Regions from separate parts of the Peribacillus sp. NPDC058002 genome, predicted to be linked through region 3. Evidence: riboswitches for the same ligand, from Rfam matches in the RefSeq annotation. Region 3 holds a riboswitch; each other region holds the start of a gene.
The links. A riboswitch is a leader RNA that binds a small molecule or an ion and turns the genes downstream of it on or off. The one in region 3 is predicted to bind S-adenosylmethionine.
Positions count from the first base shown of each region.

Region 1: linked by a shared signal. The riboswitch ahead of ACFVSH_RS07495 (methionine ABC transporter ATP-binding protein) and the one ahead of ACFVSH_RS19975 (Na+/H+ antiporter NhaC family protein) in region 3 are both predicted to bind S-adenosylmethionine.
Region 2: linked by a shared signal. The riboswitch ahead of ACFVSH_RS13460 (methionine ABC transporter ATP-binding protein) and the one ahead of ACFVSH_RS19975 (Na+/H+ antiporter NhaC family protein) in region 3 are both predicted to bind S-adenosylmethionine.

Region 1 covers NZ_JBHVQU010000025.1:14,293-17,748, forward strand. The annotation lists gene ACFVSH_RS07490 (O-acetylhomoserine aminocarboxypropyltransferase/cysteine synthase family protein) at 73-1,383, shown strand; SAM riboswitch class I at 1,501-1,613, shown strand; gene ACFVSH_RS07495 (methionine ABC transporter ATP-binding protein) at 1,767-2,801, shown strand; gene ACFVSH_RS07500 (methionine ABC transporter permease) at 2,794-3,456, shown strand, end outside.
Region 2 covers NZ_JBHVQU010000066.1:10,491-13,946, forward strand. The annotation lists gene ACFVSH_RS13450 (MetQ/NlpA family ABC transporter substrate-binding protein) at 1-110, opposite strand, end outside; gene ACFVSH_RS13455 (methionine ABC transporter permease) at 132-782, opposite strand; gene ACFVSH_RS13460 (methionine ABC transporter ATP-binding protein) at 803-1,819, opposite strand; SAM riboswitch class I at 2,120-2,231, opposite strand; gene ACFVSH_RS13465 (GNAT family N-acetyltransferase) at 2,360-2,665, opposite strand; gene ACFVSH_RS13470 (hypothetical protein) at 2,662-2,832, opposite strand; gene ACFVSH_RS13475 (nuclear transport factor 2 family protein) at 2,928-3,296, opposite strand.
Region 3 covers NZ_JBHVQU010000163.1:1,323-4,778, reverse strand. The annotation lists gene ACFVSH_RS19980 (chromate transporter) at 1-335, shown strand, start outside; gene ACFVSH_RS19975 (Na+/H+ antiporter NhaC family protein) at 552-1,868, opposite strand; SAM riboswitch class I at 2,061-2,168, opposite strand; gene ACFVSH_RS19970 (SOS response-associated peptidase) at 2,438-3,109, opposite strand; gene ACFVSH_RS19965 (hypothetical protein) at 3,170-3,325, opposite strand.

The DNA.
Region 1 (3,456 bases), on a different contig from region 3:
GTGGTTTTTTTGTTTATAAAAGGCCAGATATCATATAATTCCAACTAAATCCATAGAAAAAGGTGAAACCATATGTCAGGGAAAAAGTTGCGTTTCGAAACATTGAGTGTTCATGGCGGTCTGCAAACTGATGAAACAGGTGCCCGTGCAGTTCCTATCTACCAAAGCAATGCATACTTGTTCAAAGACACCGACCATGCAGCGAATTTATTTGGCCTAAAGGAGAATGGCTATATATATACACGGCTTCATAATCCCACGGTCAGCGTTTTTGAGGAAAGAATGGCCTTATTGGAAGGTGGCATCGGCGGATTGGCAACAGCAAGTGGAATGGCTGCCATCTCACTTTCAATCCTGAACATTGCCGCTGCAGGTGATGAGATTGTTTCAGCCTCTACATTATATGGCGGTACTTATAACCTTTTTGAAAATACTCTTCCTAAATATGGGATCAAAGTGAAGTTCGTTTCTCCCGATGATCCTGAAAATTTCAAAAGGGCGATTACGCCAAGAACTAAAGCCATTTTTGCCGAAACGATCGGTAATCCAAGTTTGAGGGTGCTTGATATTGAAGCGGTGGCGAAAATCGCCCATGAAGCCGGCATACCTTTAATCATTGATAATACCTTTGCAACACCATATCTTTGCAGACCAATTGATTTTGGCGCGGACATCGTCATCCATTCCGCTACAAAATGGCTTCTGGGAAATGGAACGACACTAGGCGGTGTCATCGTGGATGGAGGGAAGTTCGATTGGAACTCGCCAAACTACCCTGGCTTCACGGAGCCTGACCCAAGTTACGACGGTCTGGTATACGCCGAGGCAGTTGGACCTGCCGCATTCATAACGAAAGCCCGAGTCCAGTTACTTCGTGATTTAGGCCCTGCGCTAAGTGCCCAAAGTGCATTCCAGTTTACGCTTGGACTTGAAACGCTGCATGTAAGGATGAAAGAGCATCTATCAAACACCAAGTCTGTCATTGAATATTTAAAAAACCATCCTGCCGTGACTTGGGTTTCGCATCCTGGTGATGAGGATCATCCCGATAAGGCCCTTGCGGATAAATATTTGCCTAAGGGAGCTGGATCTGTCGTGACTTTTGGAATACAAGGTAATCGCGAAGCTGGGGCAAAACTTATCAATTCGGTGGAATTATGGTCCCATGTGGCGAATGTAGGGGATGCGAAGAGCTTGATCATCCACCCAGCCAGTACGACCCATCAACAATTGAATGAGGCGGGTCTTGCGAAAGCGGGTGTAAGTGCCGATCAAGTCCGTTTATCAATTGGGATTGAAAATGTAGACGACTTAATAGAAGATTTAGAGCAGGCAATTGAAAAAGCGACGAATATCGTCTCCTTGACTTCCAAAACGCTTTAAGCAAAGTTCCTGTTCATCCTTGAACTAGAAATAATATACATTGCGCTCCTTTTTTATCTATGATAAAATTTCTCCATACTAAAGAACTTAATGATGTACAAATATTCTATATATTAGCTCTTATCAAGAGAGGTGGAGGGATGTGCCCGATGAAACCCGGCAACCGACAAGGAGATTTCCTTGGAAAGGTGCCAATTCACACAAAGTTTAATTACTTTGGAAGATGAGAGAAAGGCCTGTTTCTTCACCTGCCTTTCTGCTCATGCAGAAAGGTTTTTTCTGTTTTAATGGGGAAAACATGTGCATGATATGAGAAACAGACTAATAATGTAAAGAAATCAACTAAGTTCATAGGTTTTATTGGATAAAAGAGGTGAGGATTAATGATTACATTGACGAAAGTCAGTAAGCTGTTCCGAACAGGAAAAGGAAACAGTGAGACGATCAAGGCTGTAAATAATGTGAATGTTGAAATAAATAAAGGCGAGATTTTCGGTATCATCGGTTACAGTGGAGCGGGGAAAAGTACTTTGATCAGAATGCTCAATGGATTGGAAACTCCTACAGAGGGATCCGTTGTGGTGGCTGAGAAGGAAATTTCAAAAATTAAAGGGGCTCAGCTCCGTAAGGCCCGTCAAGAAATCAGCATGATTTTCCAACATTTCAATCTATTATGGTCAAGGACCGTTCAGGAAAATATTTCTTTCCCATTGGAAATTGCAGGAGTTTCTAAAACTGAACGAACCAATCGTGTGAACGAGTTGATCAAGTTAGTCGGACTGGAAGGCAGGGAAAAGGCCTATCCTTCACAATTAAGCGGAGGGCAAAAGCAAAGGGTGGGAATAGCCAGGGCTCTGGCAAATGACCCTAAAGTGCTGCTGTGTGATGAAGCGACATCTGCCTTGGATCCACAGACTACCGACTCCATACTCGAATTGCTTGTTGACATCAATCAGCGCCTAGGATTGACGATCGTCTTGATAACACATGAAATGCATGTAATACGTAAAATCTGTCATCGCGTCGCCGTGATGGAAAACGGGCAAGTTGTTGAACAGGGTCCTGTCCTGGATGTTTTCAAGAATCCTAAAGAACAAATGACAAAGCGTTTCGTGCAGCAGGTAACTGAACCAGAAGAAACGAAAGAAACGATGGACCATTTGCTCGAACGTTATCCTGCAGGCAAAGTGATTCAATTGACCTTTGTAGGTGATCATGCAGAAAGCCCGTTGATCACCAAGCTTGTACGTAACTTCGAGTTGGATGTCAATATCGTTCAAGGTAAGATATCCCAAACAAGAAGCGGTTCATATGGAACATTGTTTATCCATCTTGATGGCACAGAGGATGAAATGCTCCGCGCAATCGAATTCATTAAAGCACAGCAAGTAGGCGTGGAGGTGATTACTCATGCTTGAAGAATTATTGCCGAATATTGATTGGGAAGACATTATTGAAGCAACGAAAGAAACGCTATACATGACAAGCGTCTCTGTAGTGGCAACCTTTTTTATAGGCATAATATTAGGATTGATCCTGTTCCTGACAGGGAAGGGTAATATGTGGGAAAACCGGGTAATTAACGGGGTCATGAGTGCTATCGTTAATATATTCCGTTCCATTCCATTTCTTATTTTGATCGTGCTGCTCATTCCTTTCACTAAGGCACTTGTCGGTTCCATGATCGGAGAGAACGCTGCATTGCCGGCACTTATTATCGGTGCAGCCCCATTTTATGCGCGTATGGTTGAAATCGGCCTTCGTGAAATCGATAAAGGTGTAATTGAAGCCGCTAAATCCATGGGGGCAAAAACGAGCACGATCATTTGGAAGGTCCTTCTTCCAGAGTCGATGCCTGCCCTTATTTCCGGGATTACGGTAACATCGATTGCATTGGTTGGATATACCGCAATGGCCGGGGTCATCGGCGCAGGCGGACTTGGTAATCTAGCCTATTTGGAAGGCTATCAAAGAAATCAAAATGACGTTACGCTTGTGGCGACTATCGTTATTCTAATTATCGTCTTCATAATTCAAATTATTGGAGATGTGATTACATCTAAATTGGATAAA
Region 2 (3,456 bases), on a different contig from region 3:
TTCACTGTTTTCACATCATCCGAACCGCCTGATGCACCTTCTTTTTTCCCGCATGCTGCAGACACGATGGCCAATGCCAATACGATGATCGTTAATAAGATTTTCTTCATTTCTCCTACCTCCTGTTATGTTTATCTTCTTCTGATTTTTCTTGAAACGAAATTCCCGGTGGATTGCAATAATTGAACGATGATCACGAGCGCCGCCACCGTGACGATCATCGTCATCGTATCGAACCTTTGATAACCGTAAGCCAAAGCTAGATCTCCGACCCCGCCTGCACCGACGGCACCTGCCATGGCCGTAGAACCAACAAGCCCGATTGTCGCTGTTGTAAATGTAAGGATCAATGAACTAAGTCCCTCGGGAATCAAAAAGCGGTAAATGATTTGCCATGTCGTCGCCCCCATCGCCTGAGCTGCCTCGATGATCCCTTTGTCCACTTCCAACAGGGAGTTCTCCACAAGCCGGGCAATATAAGGGGCCGCGTAAAAGATTAACGGAACAATGGCCGCATTCGTTCCGATTGCACTGCCTACAATCATTCTTGTAAACGGAATAAGTGCTACAAGCAAGATGATGAAAGGAACCGACCGCAATATATTGATGATCGGGTTCAATACATTAAAGACCCATTTATTCTCCAGGATGTGACCCTTTCTTGTAATGACAAGCAGGATACCGAGCGGAAGCCCAATCAATCCGGAAAATACCAATGAGATGGCTACCATATAAAGTGTGTCACCGAAAGCTGTCGACAGCTGATCTGCCGTTATTTCCATTCCCCAAAGCGTATTAACCATTAAATCTGCACCTCCTGGACGAGAATCCCCTCGTCTTTAATATATTGATAAGCCTTTTCCACCTCATTTTTGTTCCCGGTCACTTCGATGATCAAATTCCCGAAAGGCGTTTCCTGAATTTCAGAAATATTGGCTGATAAAACACTTAAATGAACATCATATTTCTTCGAGATCGTTGAAAGTAAAGGAGTACCCGAAGTAGTTCCAATAAAATTAATTTTCCAAATAATCGGGATATGGGACCCTATGCTTTTTAGGAAACTTTGTGGGATTTCGTCATGTATGACCGTTCTCACGAAGTTTTTTGCAATATCCGTTTGCGGCTTCGCAAAAACTTCGAAAACCGAACCTTGTTCAACGACACATCCGCCCTCCATGACCGCTACCTTATTGCAAATTTCCCTAATGACAGACATCTCATGAGTGATTAGCAGAATGGTGATATTGTATTCTTTATTGATTTTCTTTAAGAGCTGCAGAACAGCACTCGTTGTTTGTGGATCCAATGCCGAGGTAGCCTCATCACACAATAAGATCGATGGATTGGTAGCCAATGCTCTCGCAATGCCGATCCGCTGCTTTTGGCCGCCGGATAATTGTTCCGGATAACTCTTTGCTTTGCTCGATAAGCCAACGAACTCCAACAGCTCTCCTACCCGCTTTTTGATTTCTTTACCAGGGGTTCCCGATAAAATCAGCGGCATGGCGATATTATCAAAAACGGTCTTTGAGTTCAGCAAATTAAAATGCTGAAAAATCATCCCGATTTTTTTCTTTTCTGCCCGCAATTCCTTCGGGTTCAATTTGGTTAAATCCTTGCCCCCAACAATCACCGAACCATCTGAAGGATGTTCAAGCAAATTGACCAACCTGATCAACGTACTCTTCCCGGCCCCGCTATAACCGACTACACCGAATATATCCCCCTTTTCCACTGTCAAATTGATGCCCTTCAAAGCCTCGACAGTCTGTTTCTTTGTTTGATAAACCTTTTTGACATGTTGAAACTCAATCATCCAATCTCCCCCCATGCTGTTTATTTGTACGAATTCATTATCTAGAGAAGAGCTTTGCCAAGTTTCATAATGATAGGGTTAAATTTTTGGAATTCACGAGTAAATGCGCGGAATTCACGAGTAAATGCGTGAAACTCACGAGTAAATCTGCCAAACTTACGAGTAATTGCACCAATTCTCCAAATAACCATATACATTTTGAATAAACAAAAGAGGCCTCTTCCGTCATCAGACAGAAGAGGCCTCTTTTAGACATAAAAAAAGAGTAAACTCTTAAATTAATTATCTAAGAAAAGCTCCTTCTTATCTTTCAAACTTTCGTCCGTTGGAATTAGCACAGTATTTTTACAAAAGTAAAAACCCGCTGCCGAGGTATCATAGGGCCAAGTCCCTCCACATCTCTTGATAAGAATTAACGTTATATTTAATTATGTCCTTCACTATATATTCTAATTTCTCTAAAGTCAACCATATTTTTCATCACGCTAAATATTTTTATAGTATAGTGAATTGATAGATTTTAATTATATCAATATAACTTTAAATCGATTTGCTCATTCTCCATACAAGGTATTTTTCATTTTCTTCGCTTATCTTCTTCATGCCTGAATTCGTATATAAACGAATCGCCCTTCCATTATCCGGAGAAACCCTTAAATGATATTCGGAGACGTTAAATTGCCTGAAAAAGTTTTCTGCATAGCGAACCAATTCCTTGCCAAGGCCTTTACTGCGGTAATCGGGAATAAGATAAAAAAGATTCACATAGCCAATCTCTGTTCCTTCATACTCCCGAATTTGAAGTTCCATCTGGCCAATCGGTTCTTGGTCCTTTTCAATGATCACCTGTCATCCGGAAATTTCCGGACCCGTTCTTTCATTCGTTGCAGATATGTATTCTCATCTCCAAAACCATCTTCAGATCCAAAACTTACAACATAGGAATCTTTCCTAAATTTAATGATAATCTCTTTATCTTTATCGGTATCAATGGTACGAAAGATCAGATTCACCCACCCCAATCATTTTATTGAAATATTTTTTTAAACAAGCAAATCTCATTTTACTTACGCATTTTTATGATAATTCTTATTCATAAATAATAGGCCTAGCGGGGCCCTTTCGTTTTCGTGCCTTGATGAAAAAACATTTGCCATCTTCCATTCGTACATTTCCAGATTGAACTCCTTAAGGTATGTTCCACTTTATCTTCATCAAAAATCCGGTACGTCGTTAAAACGGTATCCTCAGACAATGGATGCATATCAAATTGACTTATTGTCATCTTCACCGATCCGGCTCCCTCTTGTCCCAAAAAATCGTTTTTAGACCATATGTTACCCGAACTGCCGAACTCAAAGAAATCATCTTTCAATAATATTGAAAGCTCTTCTGGTGATTTACGGACTTCAGATTTTAACAATTTCTCCTCTAGCTGATACAAATGCTCTTTTAATAATGAAGATTCACTATCCATTCATCTTGTCCTCCTTTTTCAGCTATTGGTGAAATTCATGATCCATTGTGGCAAAGATTTTTTATCCAGTTGGTTAATATTTTGCGGTCAGCAGCATTTTTTGTATTTAACCATTTTTGCCATACCTACTTTGTTTCCATATTTCCAAGAAACTGGACTC
Region 3 (3,456 bases):
CTGGATTAGCAGGAGCCATATCATCCGCTCTCGGAATCTTGCTACCTGCTATTATATTCGTGACCGTTATAGCCACCTTCTTCAGCAAATTGAATCATTATCCAGTTATTCAATCCATGTTTTATGGATTAAGACCCATTGTCACCAGTTTAATCCTCTTTGCAGCAATCAGTTTAGCACTTTCCAATCATATGATAGCCCCAAACTTTTCATGGCATACGATAAGCTTATTACTCGTTTTTGGATTATCGTTATTTGCCCTAATGAAATTACGCTGGCACCCAGCTTATGTAATTATACTTTCTGGTTTAGTTGGTGTTGTCCTCTATTCATGACAAATGCCGCACGCAAAACGATTAATAATATGAACCGGAATGAAGCAGTTATTTTGGTTATGAAATAAGTTGTTTACCATAAATTAAAGAAATCCCTAGCAGATGAATTGATTACTTTATGAACACTTATACTGACATAAGTGGGAAGATTTCACCCATACAGAAAACACCCTGTATCCAATGATTCAGGGTGTTTTTTTCATTATTATCCTCTTTTTAATAAGTCCGTTTCTTCGATTCATCATTTCCCGACTGAAACCGTGGATAACCAATCAAGATGGCAACGACTCCACAAAGTCCAATTAGTATTGGGTAATATGAATACGGCAAGATGCTTATGGGAGAGATCTTTGCTACCCCTGCTGCAACAAGCAGCTGTGCCCCATATGGAATCACCCCTTGGATACAACAGGCAAAAACGTCAAGGATGCTCGCCGATTTACGCGGATCAATCCCATACTTTTCAGCGATGTTTTTGGCAAGTGGCCCGGCAATGATAATCGAAATCGTGTTATTTGCCGTTGAAAGGTTCGTCAAACCAACAAGCCCGGCAATGCTGAATTCCGCCCCTTTTTTTGATTTGCTATTTCGTGTCACGAGGTGGAGTAGATAATCGATGCCACCATTATGTTTGATTACAGCAACCATACCTGCAATTAAAATGGCAAGGAAGGAGATTTCATACATTCCCGCCATTCCCTCACCAACTTTTTGAATGACACCCAACGGTTGATAACTTCCATCCGCCAAGCCGATAATTCCGGCAAGGACGATTCCGATGGATAGGACCAGGAACACATTGACTCCTGCCAATGCAGTGATCAATACGCAAAGGTATGGAAGAATCTTCACCCAATTATAAGAATTTTGGGTGATGTCGGCTTGTTCACCCATCGTTAATATTCCTAGGATAGCACATGTGATGATGGCCGCAGGTAAAACGATGAAAAAATTCACCTTAAACTTATCCTTCATTTTCGTTCCCTGTGTTCGAACTGCAGCGATTGTCGTATCTGAAATGAAGGATAGGTTATCCCCAAACATCGCACCACCAATAACAGCCGCCATTGAGAGGGCAAGCGAAATATCGGTTTGCTCGCTAATTCCCACCCCGATAGGTGCTAGGGCTACAATCGTTCCCATGCTCGTTCCCATAGATAGGGAAATAAAACAAGCGATAATGAATATCCCTACCATTAAAAGATTTTGCGGAAAAACCGCTAAGGCAAGATTCACGGTTGATTCAACTGCCCCCATACCATTCGCAACTTCGGAAAAAGCGCCGGCTAAAAGGAAAATGATTACCATTAACATAATATTAGCGTCACCGGCACCTTTACAGAAAATATCAACCTTTTGATTGAAACTTTCTTTCCGATTCATTGCCAATGCAGCTGCTGATGCAATAGAAATGGCTACAATCACCGGAAATGAATAAAAATCTTTAGTGACGATTCCGGACCCTATAAATAAAATTAAAAATACGACAAATGGAATCAATGCCCATGGATTCCCTTTATTGTTTGCACTCATGATGTACACCTCTTTTTATTTTTCCCATGACATGTGTCATAGCCTTTATTCTTTTAACAGTTTTCGCAAATAACGCCAATTTGAGCTTGATTATCCAGTGATGGAGCTATAGCAAAAAAAAACAGCTGTCAGCATAAAAAAGACCCCTTCTATTAAAACAAGAAGAGGTCTTTTAATTTATAAAAAACACCCTCCTTATCTTTCAGGCGAAAATCAGCCTGCTGGATTTGGCACAGCACTCCCATTAAGTCCGCTGCCGAGACATCTTCGGGCCAGTCCCTCCGTCTCTCTTGATAAGAAGATCAAAATTATATAATTTATCAACTATTACGATACCTGTCAGAAAAGTACCAAACTGGAAACTTGCTGTAACCATCTGTGTTTGTTAAAGCGACATCGAAGTCGTTTTGAAAAGCAAATATAAGAGTACAGCATTTTGTCTATTTTCGCAAGGTTTAGTTTTATAGTATTCACATGCACTTCTTACTGTTTGCAGTTAATCAGTACAATGAGTCTTCCACTGATATTTATCCGGGCGGAATTAATATAAAAAGAGGTCTAATGACCTCTCAGCAAATTTGTTGTATTAGATTAGGTGAATTTTTTTTAGTCGAGTTCACATCAGTCGATACCTCAAAAGCTTCCATTTGTTCTGAGTCGAATGACTTTAAATACTGCTGCAGATATGCAGGATCATTAATGGATGGATTCAACCAATCTTTTTCATCTTCTGGTTTAAGGATTACAGGCATACGATCATGAATGCTGGTCATCAGCTCATTAGGAACGGTTGTTATAACGGAGCACGTGTAAATGCTGAGGCCTTCGGGAGATTTCCAGGATTCCCATATACCGGCCATTCCAAATGGAGCATGATTCTTCATTTTTATTCGCATCGGTATTTTTCTTTCTGGTGTCTTTTTCCATTCGTAAAATGAGTCAGCGATTATCAAGCATCTCTTCTTCTTATACGCATTCTTGAAGCTTGCTTTCTCTGCAATGGTTTCCGCTCTGGCATTGATCATTTTATAGCCAACTTTTTCGTCTTTTGCCCAGAATGGAATGAGTCCCCACCGAAGATATCCAAGTCGGTTCATTGCCCCGTCATTAATGACGGATAACACGGATTGGGAGGGAGCAATATTGTAGCTGAATTGGTATTCCTCATCAAATGATCCTTGTATATCAAACCGATCTTTTATTTCTTCAATGTCAGTGAAAAGGGTGAAACGTCCACACATAATATCGCCTACCGTATTAAGATTTATTACAGTGTAACAAATGGAACAAGCAGGCACAAATCAGTGTTCTAAAATCCTGATGTCGGTAAATGGCTGATTAAATAATTCGCTGGAAATCAAAAGGGTGCCAAGGACTTCTCTTTCATCTTCAGCTTTAATGATTTCCGACAAAATCAAGGTACTGCCATTCCTTACCGTTACTTTATATTCATTCATGGAATCCCCCCTCAATAGGCTAGATGGTTGTTATTATAAACTAAAAATCCACAAGTATCAGTATTGAACTCTGGCAGAGTCATGGTTAATCTTCTAATGAAGAGGCAGCATGGAGGTTCCTTTACACCTTA